3 regions of the Gordonia polyisoprenivorans genome follow, and region 3 is predicted to be linked to each of the others. Evidence: predicted binding sites of a transcription regulator. Region 3 holds the regulator's gene; each other region holds the start of a gene.
The links. The regulator LexA, encoded in region 3, represses DNA repair genes until DNA is damaged. The targets are predictions, from matches to a motif close to CGAACANNTGTTCG.
Positions count from the first base shown of each region.

Region 1: J6U32_RS02235 (HNH endonuclease signature motif containing protein) is a predicted target of LexA. The motif match lies at 2,288-2,301, and genes of this name have one in related genera.
Region 2: J6U32_RS16330 (HNH endonuclease signature motif containing protein) is a predicted target of LexA. The motif match lies at 2,502-2,515, and genes of this name have one in related genera.

Region 1 is NZ_CP072203.1:465,485-469,688, reverse strand. It holds gene J6U32_RS02240 (MalY/PatB family protein) at 1-345, opposite strand, end outside; gene J6U32_RS02235 (HNH endonuclease signature motif containing protein) at 604-2,265, opposite strand; gene dinB (DNA polymerase IV) at 2,622-3,830, shown strand; gene J6U32_RS02225 (CitMHS family transporter) at 3,970-4,204, shown strand, end outside.
Region 2 is NZ_CP072203.1:3,638,068-3,642,271, forward strand. It holds gene J6U32_RS16325 (MerR family transcriptional regulator) at 1-612, opposite strand, end outside; gene J6U32_RS16330 (HNH endonuclease signature motif containing protein) at 775-2,460, opposite strand; gene J6U32_RS16335 (DinB family protein) at 2,816-3,319, opposite strand; gene J6U32_RS16340 (esterase/lipase family protein) at 3,660-4,204, opposite strand, start outside.
Region 3 is NZ_CP072203.1:3,267,941-3,272,144, reverse strand. It holds gene hrpA (ATP-dependent RNA helicase HrpA) at 1-793, shown strand, start outside; gene nrdR (transcriptional regulator NrdR) at 767-1,273, opposite strand; gene J6U32_RS14780 (LysM peptidoglycan-binding domain-containing protein) at 1,332-1,928, opposite strand; gene lexA (transcriptional repressor LexA) at 2,137-2,877, shown strand; gene ptsP (phosphoenolpyruvate--protein phosphotransferase) at 2,915-4,204, opposite strand, start outside.

The DNA.
Region 1 (4,204 bases), 2.8 Mb from region 3:
CACGCGGTCGCCGGGTGAGATCGCGGCCCGGAGTGCTTCGACGATCACCACGCTGACGTCGGTGGTGAGGTGCACGTCGTCGGGGTCGACCTGCCAGCCCCAGTGCCGTTCGGCGAATCCGGAGAACGCCGGTCCCACGTTGCCGGTGGTGCCGGCGTACCCGAGGTCGGAGGTCTCGATCTGGGTGCGCATGGCGTTGGCCACGACCGGCGCGATCGGATAGTCCATCTCCGCCACGAACAACGGCAACACGTCGTCGGGGTAGCTGCGCCACTTCTCGCTGTTGCGCCGACGCAGCTCCGCCAGCGACGGCGCCGTCGGTCTCGGCAGCTCTCGACCGGTCATGTCCTCTTGTCTATCACCGCTGTGGGGTTTCCGATGTCGGCTGTCGGCGGTCTCGAGGCCTCGACCATCGGGAGGGGGAGTCGCCGGCGATCACAGAAGACGCCGGGAAATCTCATCCTCGGTGGTCGAGGTGCCGAGGAGCGATAGCGGCGTTCCCCTTCTTCCGGTGGTCGAGGTGCCGAGGAGCGTTAGCGACGAGCCTCGAGACCTGTTGCACCGCTGCTGGTTTCCAACCCCGAACGGAAGTGCGCCCCGGGTCTAGAACGCGCGGTCGCCGAGGAGTTGGGCGAGTCGGTTCTCGACCGGCGAGTCTGACGTGGGGTCAGGGTGGAGGATTTCGACGAGGTCGTAGTATCCGTGTCCGATCGGGACCTGGCTGCGCCGGATTCGGTTGGTGGGCAGCATCGAGTCCCGGTCGTCGCTTGTGGCGAGATCGGTATCGGCACCACTTGGTGGTGGGTCGGGTGGTGGATGCAACTCCGCCCGGACGCGAGCCAACGCCGCAGCGTAGGTGGCCCCGACGTCGGGGAGCGCGTTGGTGCGTTTCGGGTTCGGTTCGGCTGCGCCGACGGGGGTGTTTGTGCGCCACCAGCATCGTCCGGCCCACGGCCCGTCGCGATAGATGCCGGTCGTGAATTGTCCGGGTTTGTCGCCGACCATCCGGTTGTGTTTGCCGCAGGCGGGGGCGAGGTCACCGATGTTGGTGAGTCCGCCTTTCGCGTGGTCTTTGGTGGCGTGATGAATTTCGACGTGCGCGGCGGGTTGGGTACATCCGGGAAACGAGCAGTACTCACCGCCGTCTTTGGCGAACAGGGCGATCCGCTGCCCTTGACTCGCTAACCTCGCCCGACCCAAATACAGGGGAAGACTGGTGTGGTCGTCGAACACCGCCAACCACGGCTGACTGTGGGCCGCCAAAGCGATCACATCCCGGATTGGGAGGAGGGTGCCGGTCGCCGTGACGCCCATCCCGGTTTGCGCGATCAACTCCGACAGCGACGTTTTGATGATCAGGTGCGGTGGCAGGCCGCGATGGGAGTGCGGGCCGAGTCCGACATCGAGTCCGGCACGTAGGACCGCTTCCAACGCGTCGTGGTTGCGTTGCACCTGATCCCGGTGATCGCGGGCTGCGGCAGCCGCCACCTGGTCGGGGTCGGCATCCTCGCGACTACCGGTCGGGGACTCCGGGTCGGCGGGGTTGTTCATTCCAGGCGCCGCCCACGCGGCGAGTACTGCTTCGAGGTGCGCGGTCAGAGTGGGAGTCATCTGCCCCGATAGCCCACTCATTTTTTGGGCGTCTTGACGGCCGATGCGGATCTGGCGGTGGCGTTGCCGATCAGCATCGTCGGTCAACTCACCGTCGGGGTCGAGGTGCGCCAACACCCGTGCCCCCAGGATCCGGAGATCGGAGGGGGTGTGGGTGCGGGCGAACCCGGCCATCGTGGCGTCGGCCGACATTTTTTCGTCGAACGGCACTGTCGTAGGTATGCGGTCCAACACGTCGATGACGACTGCGGCGTGGGAGGGGCCGGCCGCCCCGGAGGCCATCGCCTCGGCCAACGCCGGATATTTCGGCGCAGCAACCTCGCCGGTGACGGTGTGGAAGGTGGCGGTCGCTTTGAGTTGTTTCCACCGCCGCCACGGTTCCGACACACGCAACAAGCCGATCATGGCGTCGATGATCGACCCGAACCCGTACTCCCGCGCCAGATGGCGGTCGGAGAACTCGACGATCTGCCGATCGCCTTGGACGGTGACGCGGGTGATCAACCGTTCGGTGGACTGAGCGACCGACACCAGGTCATCGTTGGACAGGCCGGTCAAATCATCGGTGGCCAACTCGTCCATCAGCGTGTGGGCGAGGGCGATTTTCTGGGTGGTCGACAACCCAGACACGTCAGGGAGTGCGGTGTCGACCATGATTGTCACCCCCGGCGATAAGCGCACATGTGTTTGTGTGCTGTTGTGTTCGATCATATGCCGGGTTTGTCGGGTTGGCAAGCGGTTGTCGAAAGTTTCTTCGAGTAGGTTTAGTGGTGGGGTTCCAGCCTGGGGTTCGGCAGGGTCTCGAGGCTCGCCGCCTGGGGCGCCTCGCGCCTCGACCACCGATCGGGGAAGGACCTCGACCACCGATCGGAAAGGGCTCGGCGGAGCACCTCGACGACCGATCCGGGAAGGGCCGGGGCGCCTCGCACCTCGACCATTGGTCGAAGAGCTGAGGTAGTATTCGCCCATACGTTCGATGCGCATACGCGCCGGATAGAAGGGCTCGACCGATGCGCATCGACAGCGGGACGAGACGGGAGGCATCGATACTCCACGCCGACCTGGACTCCTTCTATGCCTCCGTCGAGCAGCGTGACGATCCGGCGCTGCGGGGTCGGCCGGTTATCGTCGGTGGTGGAGTGGTGTTGGCCGCCAGTTACGAGGCGAAGGCGCGCGGTGTCCGGACGCCGATGCCCGGCCGGGAGGCGCGGGCACTGTGTCCCGATGCGATCGAGGTACGTCCGCGGTTCGAGGCGTACATGGAGGCCAGTCGAGCGGTCTTCGAGATCTTCCGCGACACAACGCCTCTCGTCGAGGGGATCTCCGTGGATGAGGCATTCCTCGATGTGGCCGGACTCCGGCGTCTCGTCGGCGATCCGGTCGCCATCGCCGAGACCCTGCGGTCCCGCGTACGCACCGAGGTCGGCTTACCGATCACGGTCGGCCTCGCGCGCACGAAGTTCCTCGCCAAGGTGGCAAGCGCCGTCGGCAAGCCCGATGGCTTGCTCGAGGTCGCGCCGGGTACCGAACTGGCGTTTCTGCACCCGCTTCCGGTCCGCCGGCTCTGGGGTGTCGGTCCCGTGACGGAGGCCAAACTCGCCGACGCGGGGGTCGCGACGGTCGGTGACATGGCGCGTCTGGGCCAGAAGGCGTTGTGCCACATCGTCGGTCCCGGCGCCGGCCGACACCTGTTCGCGCTGTCGCTCGCGCAAGACCCGCGCCGTGTCGAGACCGGCAAGCGGCGCAGCTCGATCGGCTCACAGCGGGCCCTCGGCCGCAGGCCCCGGCCCGAGGCCGAGATCGAGGCGACGATCATCGCCATCGTCGAACGGCTCGGCAAGCGACTGCGCGGCGCCGATCGTGTCTGTCGAACCGTGGTGCTGCGCTTGCGTTTCGACGACTTCTCCCGCGCCACGCGCTCACGCACCCTGCCCGAGGCCACCGACCGCACCCAGGTACTGATGGGTTGTGCCCGGGCGTTGTTCGATGACGCCCTGCCCCTCATCCGGGAACGCGGGTGCACGCTGATCGGGCTGTCGCTGGCCAACCTCGACGACTCCGACTCGCTGCAGATGACCCTGCCCTTCGACGACGATCATCAGCCGGAACTCGACGCCACGATGGACGAACTCCGTAACCGCTTCGGCCGGGACTCCGTCACCCGAGCAGTGCTCGTCGGACGCGACCATGGCGACGACGCCCCGATGCTGCCCGACTGAACCGGACGACACGGTGCGCAAAATGCGCAAAACACGACTTACGAGCACAACAGTGACTGTGATCCGCATTACCCACAGACTCCTCGTGTAGCCGACGACACCGCAGAGTCGTCGGGAAACACGGCAGAAAGTTCAGGCAATGTTGGTAGCACTCGGGTTGGCGATGGTCGCCACCTTCATGTTCCTCATCATCACCAAACGCGCGACACCCGTTGTCGCACTGATCCTGGTTCCCGTCGCCTTCGGCCTCTTCGCCGGCGCGGGCCTCGGGATCAGCGACATGATCAAGGACGGCATCAAGGAGCTCGCCCCCACCGCGGCGATGCTGTTCTTCGCGATCATCTTCTTCGGCATCATGATCGACGTGGGCCTGT
Region 2 (4,204 bases), 370 kb from region 3:
AACGACAGGGGAGTGTCGGAGATCGGCCAGGCACCGGCGCAGGTCGTCTGCGCTGACCGTGCCCGCCCACGTCGCGCCCGTTTGCCCGGCGACGAGCGATCGGGTCGTGAGCCGATAGCGATCGGTGGCGGTCATCGTGAGAGCCCCGTTGTCGATCTCCACGCGAACCCCGCCGAGGACAGCGAACTCCGCGTCGCATGCCGTGGTGGTGAGAACCTGGTCGGTTGCGGCGGCAAACATCGGTCCACTGATCGTCGTCACACCGGGTTCTGGCTGAATGTCCCACTGTGCCTTGATGAGCGAGGCAGTCGACCGTGCGGCTTCGGCCGCGCCGATGATCTCCGCGAGGTAATCGTCGAGACAACGCTTCGCATCGAGCGGTGCGGAGTCGAGCATCTTCCGCACCCCCACGATGGGCATGCCGATCTCTCGTAGACGTCGAACCAGGACCGCACGGTCACATTGGCCCGGGGTGTACCAGCGGTAGCCCGAGCCTGGATCGACGCGATCTGGTCGCAGAAGCCCGGCGTCGTCGTAGAAACGTAGGGCGCTCGTCGTCAGGCCGCACGCGTCGGCGAACGCCCCGATCGACATCATCTCCGAATTGGTCACCGGGACATCATCGGACCTCGACCTACCTGAAGGTCAAGCCGCTCCGCCGGATTCGAGGATGGCGCAGAGGTGGCCCGTCATCAACGCACGGCGAGGTCACCGGCATCCGTTGTGGTGTGCCGGTGACCTCGCGTGTGTGTGGTTGTCGGCTCGTTGGCCTGGTCAGGCTGCGTCGGGGTGGGCGAGGAAGAAGTTGATGTCGCCTCGTGGTGCCTGTGGTCGATGACGGTCGGGTGGGCCCAGCCCGGGTGGATTCGGTCCGGGTGGTGGGTGATCGTGTGGGCCGGTCCGTCGGTGGCCGTGGCGGCTGTTGGCTTCGCGGTGCACGACTCGCTGCACCCCGGCGTCGAGGCGGGCTTCGCACCTCGACACCGGTGGTGGTGGCGGGTCGGCCGGTACGCCGGCCGCGTCTCGGATGTGTTCGACCGCGGCCCGAAACGTCCGGTCAATCCGAAAGAACTTGTTGACCCGCAACGGGTTCTGTGGCTGGCCGGGTTCGGTGTTGAGTCGCCAGCCGAAGCGTCCGGCGTCGGGGCCACTGCGGATCAGTTCGGTGGTGTACTGGCCGGCGTCGGGGCCGACCATCCTGTTGTGCACACCGCATGCCGGGGCGAGATCGTGGATGTCGGTGTTCCCGCCCCGCGCATAGTCACGGGCGGCGTGGTGGATTTCGACGTGCACCATCGGCGCCGAACAGTCCGGATGCGAACAGCCCCCGTAGGAATCGGCCAGGGCCAGCCGCTGGCCCCGTGAGGCGAACCGACGGGCTTGCCCGAAATACAAGATCTCCGACGAATGATCGGCGTACACCGCCAAATACAGTTGCGCCCGCGCCGCCACCTCCACCACATCGCCGATCGGCAGTGTCGTACCGGAGGCGGTACGTCCGAGACCGGCCTGCTCGCGTAATTCCTGGGAGGTGATCGACACGATCAACTGCGGCGGCAGACCCCGATGACTCTTACCCGGTAACCCGCCGTCGAGGGCGGCGTGGAGCAGGGCACGGAACGCATCATGCTGGCGTTGTGCGGTGGTGCGTGTATCGCGTTGGGCCGCGGCCTCCAACGCTTCTGGGTCGGCGTCCTGGACGGATCCGTGCGGGGAGTTCTCGTCGTCGGGATTGTTGACGCCCTTGGCCGCCCATGACGCCAGCACCACATCGAACATCGCTCGGGTGGCCGGGTCCAGGCGGCCTTTGATCATCGACATCTGTTGCGCGTCTTGACGACCCAACCATAGTTGCCGTTGCCGGGCCCGGTCGGCGGGTTCGGTCAGCTCGCCGTCGGGATCGACCCGTGCAAGCAGTTGTTGCCCGAGGACCCCCAACTCCGCGGGGGTGTGCTCGCGTGCCAGTTGACCCAACGTCTGCTCCGCTGCGGTGTGGACCTCGGCGGGCAACGCCACCGGGATCTTGCGGAGCACGTCGAGGACCGCGTGGACGTGGTCCGGGCCGAGAACTCCGTCGGCGACACCGTCGGCCAGGGTCGGTGCCGACGGCGGTAACGGCGTACCGGTCGGTGAGGTGAACTGCCCCAACGCCTGCAACCGGCGTTTACGGCGGAAGGTGTCGGTGATCCGTAATCGGCGGCTCAGAAAGCCGGAGATGTTCTGAAAACCCAGCTTCCGGTACACGCCGCGGTTCTCGACCTCGATCAGTGCGGGTTGACTCACCGATTCCATCCGCCGAGCGGCGCGTTCGTGTTCCTCGGTGACCGTCACCAGGTCGGTATCGGACAACACGTGTGGCGATGCGGCAGCAATGCGGTCGAGCACACCATGCAGCTGCGCGTACAGGTCCAGCATGTCCGCAGCAGCCGACGGATCCTTTCCACCATCGACATCGGCCACCGCGATCACCCCCTCGCGCGATACTCGAATGTATCACCCCATGAATACATGTTCGAGTATACCCGCCGAAGACCTCAACCTCAATACATAGCGTCAATTGGTTCGCAGGTTTGCGCGCCTTTCGGGCTGATGGCTCAAGCCGATAGTGGGCCAAGGGCACCCGCCGCCTATAGATCGCTGGTTCGCGCGGCGAAATTGTCTGGAGTACAACCCAGTTCACCTGTCGGTCGCTGATGAAGTCCATCGTGTCGACGATTCCAAGACCCCGCCGAGATCGACGATCACCCCAGTGAATACCAGGGCTTCAACGTTAAGGCTCACTGTGGGCGCATGCGGGTCACCCACCACTACAGGTCTATGTGCCGGGGTGGTGGTGGCCGACCGCGTTGATCTGTTCGCGGAGGATATCGCCGTGACCCGCGTGGCGGGCGAACTCGGTGATCATAGCGACCAGTGTCCAGCGCATGCTGACCAGCCCTTCACGGGGTTGACGTTTGATGTCGTCAAGAGAGAAGCGGGCAGCGATGTCTCGCGAGCGTGTCCCGGCACGTTCGAACTCGGCAATCACCTCCTCCAATGTCTCGTCTTCGGCCACTGTGAAGGTGCCTTCGTCGCGGCGCGAGTAGCCATCGCATTCTTGTTCCTCAAGTCCTGCCCAGAAGCGCTGAAACCAGATCCGTTCGGCGGCCGCGGCATGCTTGATCAACGAGATGGGCGTGGTCAGCGAAGGAACCAGATGCAGGCGCGCGCTCATCTCGTCGAGACCTCGCACGGTCTCGACGAGCGCTCGACGGTTGTGATCGAGCATGCTGTTCAGGATCAGTCGTTCGTCTCCGGCGGTAATCATGTTGATAGACATCAGTTTTCGTTGACCTTTTGTAGGGGCCGTGACACTTGGCATGGCCTATGGGGTTTGTCCGCAGTTGGCACGCTCCCGATGACCAGGGCGCAAGGAAATCGCCTGGAACGGCCGCAGGAAGCGACGGAGGGAGTTCCTTCGTCGAGGTGACGGTTGAATGCGGTTGGAGGGTGATGCATCATCAGGCCTGCAGCCACTGACTGAGCAAGAAGTGCCCAGTCGGCATCTAGTATGCCGTACGCGCTCGCCGCAGGCTGCTCACCGTAGCTGAGGCTCGCGCGCCACGGGCTGTCACATCAGAACAATCCGCTCGACCTGGGAGACACGCCCTAGCCGTGCCCTAGCCGGCGGTGAGCGCTCGCAGCGGACGGAGTCCGTCACGGAGCCACAGGTAGATCTCGTCGTGGTTGAGCAGCGTGAAATGGTTCGCGCGGCCCAGGTGCATGCCGTCCTCGTCGCGGAATCCGATCCGCCGGGAGCGATGGAATCCTCGACCGCTTGGCGTCAGAACCAGACCGTCGCCGATGAAGCGGCCGAGCGGGTGGCGCGGATTGCCGAAGAGGGAAGCCGTCACGAACAGATGGCGGGCGCCGGCGAGCAGTGGGACGTCCGCGCCGGGCGCCTGCCACCAACCATCCGGATCCGCCGATGGTCCATCCTCGGCGATGACGTTGCCGTGGAACAGATCTCGGACACCGGCACTGCGCCGACGCAACAACTCGCCGAACGGTCGGGTCACCGACAACATGCGCAACGCCGACGACGCGGCGTGCACCCCCCGCGCCAGGGGCGCACCGAGGTGCGGGGAGCCGAGACTGACCGTCTCGGTCACCAGTGGCACCCACGGCGCGCGGCTGCGCGTGCCGAGGTGACATGCGCTGCGGA
Region 3 (4,204 bases):
CACCCGATACCCGACTCTGCACGTGACCCGCCGCACCGGCCACGCCGACGGGGTCACGGTGGCCCGGGCGGCGACGACGGCCGAGGCCACCAACGCCCTGGCGGCCGGGGTGATCGTGTTGCTGGAGAACGCGATTCCCTCACTGAGCCCGAAGGCTGCCGCCGGACTCGACCCCGCTGGTCGAATCGCGTTGAGCCAGAGTCCCTATCGGGAGTCGGCGCGGTTGTTCGGCGATTGCACACGCCGAGCGATCCGTGATCTCGTGGACGCCGACGAGCTGCGTACCGTACGTTCCCCCCAGGCGTTCGCCGCGCTCGCTCAGCGGTTGCGACCAGCGGTGACCGATGCCGCTCCGGAGTATCTGCGCCTCGCGGTCGACGTGCTGCGGGAATTGGTGGCATTGCGCGGGGTGATCGACACCCATTCGGGACAACTCGCCGCCGACGACGTCGCCGAACAGCTCGACCATCTGGTGTTCGACGGCTTCGTCGCCGCCACCCCACGTGAGTATCTGGCGCAGGTGCCCCGCTATCTCCACGCCGCGCGTGAACGGCTGGAGCATCTGCCCGCATCTGCCGCGCGGGATCGCGCCGGGATGCAGGCGCTGGATCGGGTGGTGGAGCGCTGGAATCAGCGGCTCGCGCAAGTGCCCGACGGCAGGCGGGATGCGGTCAACGACCAGGCGCACTGGCTGGTCGAGGAGTTGCGGGTCGGTCTGTTCGCGCAGCGACTGGGCACGCGGTACCCGGTCTCGGAAAAGCGGGCGCTACGGACTCTGGACGGACTCGGCTGAGACTGCGCCGGACGCAGGAGTGGTCCGGTCGTGGGTCAGATTGCCCTGCAGGTCGTCGATCTCGCGCTGGAAATCCTCGAGGGAATCGAAGGAGCGGTATACCGACGCGAATCGCAGGTAGGCGACCTCATCGAGGTCGCGTAAAGGTTTGAGGATTGCCAATCCGACTTCGTTGCTGGGGATCTCGGCCACCCCGGAGGCCCGGACGGTCTCCTCGACCTGCTGGGCGAGTTGCGCGAGATCGTCCTCGTCGACCTGGCGGCCCTGACACGCGCGCCGGACCCCACGCATCACTTTCTCCCGGCTGAACGGCTCGGTGACGCCGTTGCGTTTGACGACGGCGAGGACGGCGGTCTCCACCGTCGAGAACCGGCGACCGCATGCGCTGCAGGAGCGGCGACGGCGGATCGCCTGCCCCTCGTCGGCAACTCGGGAGTCGATGACCTTGGTGTCATCATTCCTGCAGAACGGGCAGCGCATACACCGACAATACCGCCCCACAGCGGCGGAATTACCGTGTGATCGTCCGGCCGTGACGTCACCGGTAGGCAGGCACGAGCAGCGCCTGCCCGACCTGCAGCCCGCTGCCCGTCATCTCGTTCATCTTCGTGATCTCCTCGATGACGGCCTGCCGCGGGAGATCGGGGGCCACCCGCGCCGCGACGGAGTTCAACGACTCCCCCGCTCGCACGTGCACGACCTCGGTCGCCGTGGGCGTCGGGGTGGTCGACTGCTGGTAATCGCTGCCGGCCACGGCCACCAGCCAGACCAGCAGCGCCAGGGCGACGCCGGTAAGCACAGCCACCATCGCACCGCTCCGACGGGCGGTGCGATGCGCGGTGACACGCGGGCCGACCGGCGAGGAACAGCGGGTACCCGCAACCAGCGGAGCGCGGCGTACACCGGGCCGGGCCGGGCCCGCGTACGCCGGTCGCCTGCGTGCCGGCTCGCGCTCGAGCGTGCGCCGTTCCGGGAGACTGCGCTCCGACGACCGGTGTTTGAGCACGCGGTGTTCGACGGTCGCGCGGGCCGAAATCGATGTCCCGCGGCGGGCGGCGGTGTGGTGGGCCGTCCGCCGGGACCGAACCTGCAGGTCGTCGGCGCCCGGCGTGGTGGGCAGAAGTACGGTCGGCATGGTGTCTCCCTGTCTCGATCATGCATTCGAAGAACGGATGTTCGAGTTCTACCACGGGGCTCCGACAATTTCTCGCGACACGTCGAACACATGTTTGAGGTTGCCTGTCGCCTCGGCTACCCTGGCCGGTGTTCAGCTCTCCACAGGGCCCGTCAACCAGGGCGTACTCCGACAGGACGTGCGCACCGACCGAAAGGATGCGAACCCCATGAGTGAGAAGAAGGGCCGTTCGTCCGACCCCGAGGCGACCACCGTCACCGACTCGGACGACTCCGACGAGACCGTCGCGACCGGCCCGATCGATCCGGCGGCCGTCGAGGCCGCGCTCACCCCGCGCCAGAAGGGCGTGCTCGACGTGATCCGCAAGTCCGTGCGCGAGCGGGGATACCCGCCGAGCATCCGCGAGATCGGCGACGCCGTCGGCCTGGCGTCGACCTCATCGGTCGCACACCAGCTACGGACCCTCGAGCGCAAGGGTCTGCTCAAACGCGACCACAACCGGCCCCGTGCGGTGAACGTCCAGGACGGCGATCCCACACCCACCGACGACAATCCGAATGCGTCGAATCTCCCCACGCCGACGTTCGTGCCGGTCCTGGGGCGCATCGCGGCCGGCGGACCGATCCTGGCCGAGGAGGCCGTCGAGGACGTCTTCCCGCTGCCGCGTGAACTCGTGGGCGACGGGTCGCTGTTCCTGTTGCGCGTCGTCGGCGAGTCGATGATCGACGCGGCCATCTGCGACGGCGACTGGGTGGTCGTACGGCAGCAGAACGTCGCCGACAACGGCGACATCGTTGCAGCGATGATCGATGGCGAGGCGACGGTCAAGACCTTCAAGCGCAAGGACGGTCATGTGTGGCTGATGCCGCACAACGACCTGTTCGAGCCCATCCCCGGCGACGACGCCGCGATCCTGGGCAAGGTCGTCACGGTGATGCGCCGCATCTGAGCGGAGCCACCCGCGCCGGACCGTTCGGTCGGATCGCTCAGCCGCGCAACGCTTCGGCTGCCGCGGTACGCGCATCGGCCGGTGATGCGGTGGCCAGTGCGGCACGGGCGGCGGAGCGGCACGCCTCGAGGTCGACCTCGGCGAGCTTCGCCCCCACCGCGGGCGCCGCGGCCGGGGCACTCGACAGCGAGGTGACGCCGAGTCCGACGAGAACACACGCGAGCAGCGGGTCGGCGGCGGCCTCGCCGCACACCCCCACCGGGGTCTCGCTGCGGGTGCCGGCCTCGGCGACACCGGCGATCAGCGAGAGCACGGCAGGCTGCCACGGGTCGGTGAGCCCGGCGAGTTCGGCCGACATCCGGTCGGCGGCCATCGTGTACTGCGTCAGGTCGTTGGTGCCGATCGAGACGAAGTCGACCTCGGCGAGGATGGACGGTGCGAGGATCGCCGCCGACGGGATCTCGATCATCACCCCCGCCACGAGCCCGCGGCCGCGGACCTCGGCGGCGAATTCGGCGGCTTCGGCGGCCGAGGCGATCATCGGCGCCATCACCCAGGGCGTGGTCCCGGTCTCCTGCGCGGCGCGGGCGATCGCGTCGAGTTGTCCGGCACGGATCTCGGGATGTGTCGCGGCGATCCGGTTGCCCCGTACCCCCAGTGCGGGATTCGCCTCGGTGCCGTGATCGACGAATTTCAGTGGCTTGTCCGAGCCGGCATCCAGGGTCCGAACGACGACCTTCTTGCCGTCGAAAGCCTCGATGACCTCGCGATAGAGCGCTGCCTGCTCCTGCACCGACGGCTCGTCGGCCCGATCGAGGAAGGCGAGTTCGGTGCGGAACAGACCCACCCCCTCGACGGGGTACGCCGTGGCCGCGCGCGCCGAGACGCCGTCGGCGACGTTGGCCAGGATGGCCACCTCCACGCCATCGGCGGTGCGTCCGGGCCCGCTCCATCCCGCGATCGCCTCCGCCTCCCGCCGGCTCTGCTCCACCTCGTCCTTGGCGCGCTCCGGATCAGGTTGGACGACAACGGTTCCCGCCGTCCCATCGACGAGCACAGGTGTGCCCGCGGATACCTCGTCGAGACCGGCGACCGCCACCACGCACGGAATCCCGAGTTGGCGGGCGATGATCGCGGTGTGACTGGTCGGGCCGCCGAGCCGGGTGGCCAGCGCGGTGATCAGTTTCGGGTCGAGGCCGGCGGTGTCGGCGGGCGCGAGGTCGTCGGCGAGGAGCACCGACGGTTCGTCGGGCACGGGGACCCCCGGTTCGGGTTCGCCGAGCACCTCGGCCACCACCCGATCGCGGACGTCGTTGAGGTCGGTGAT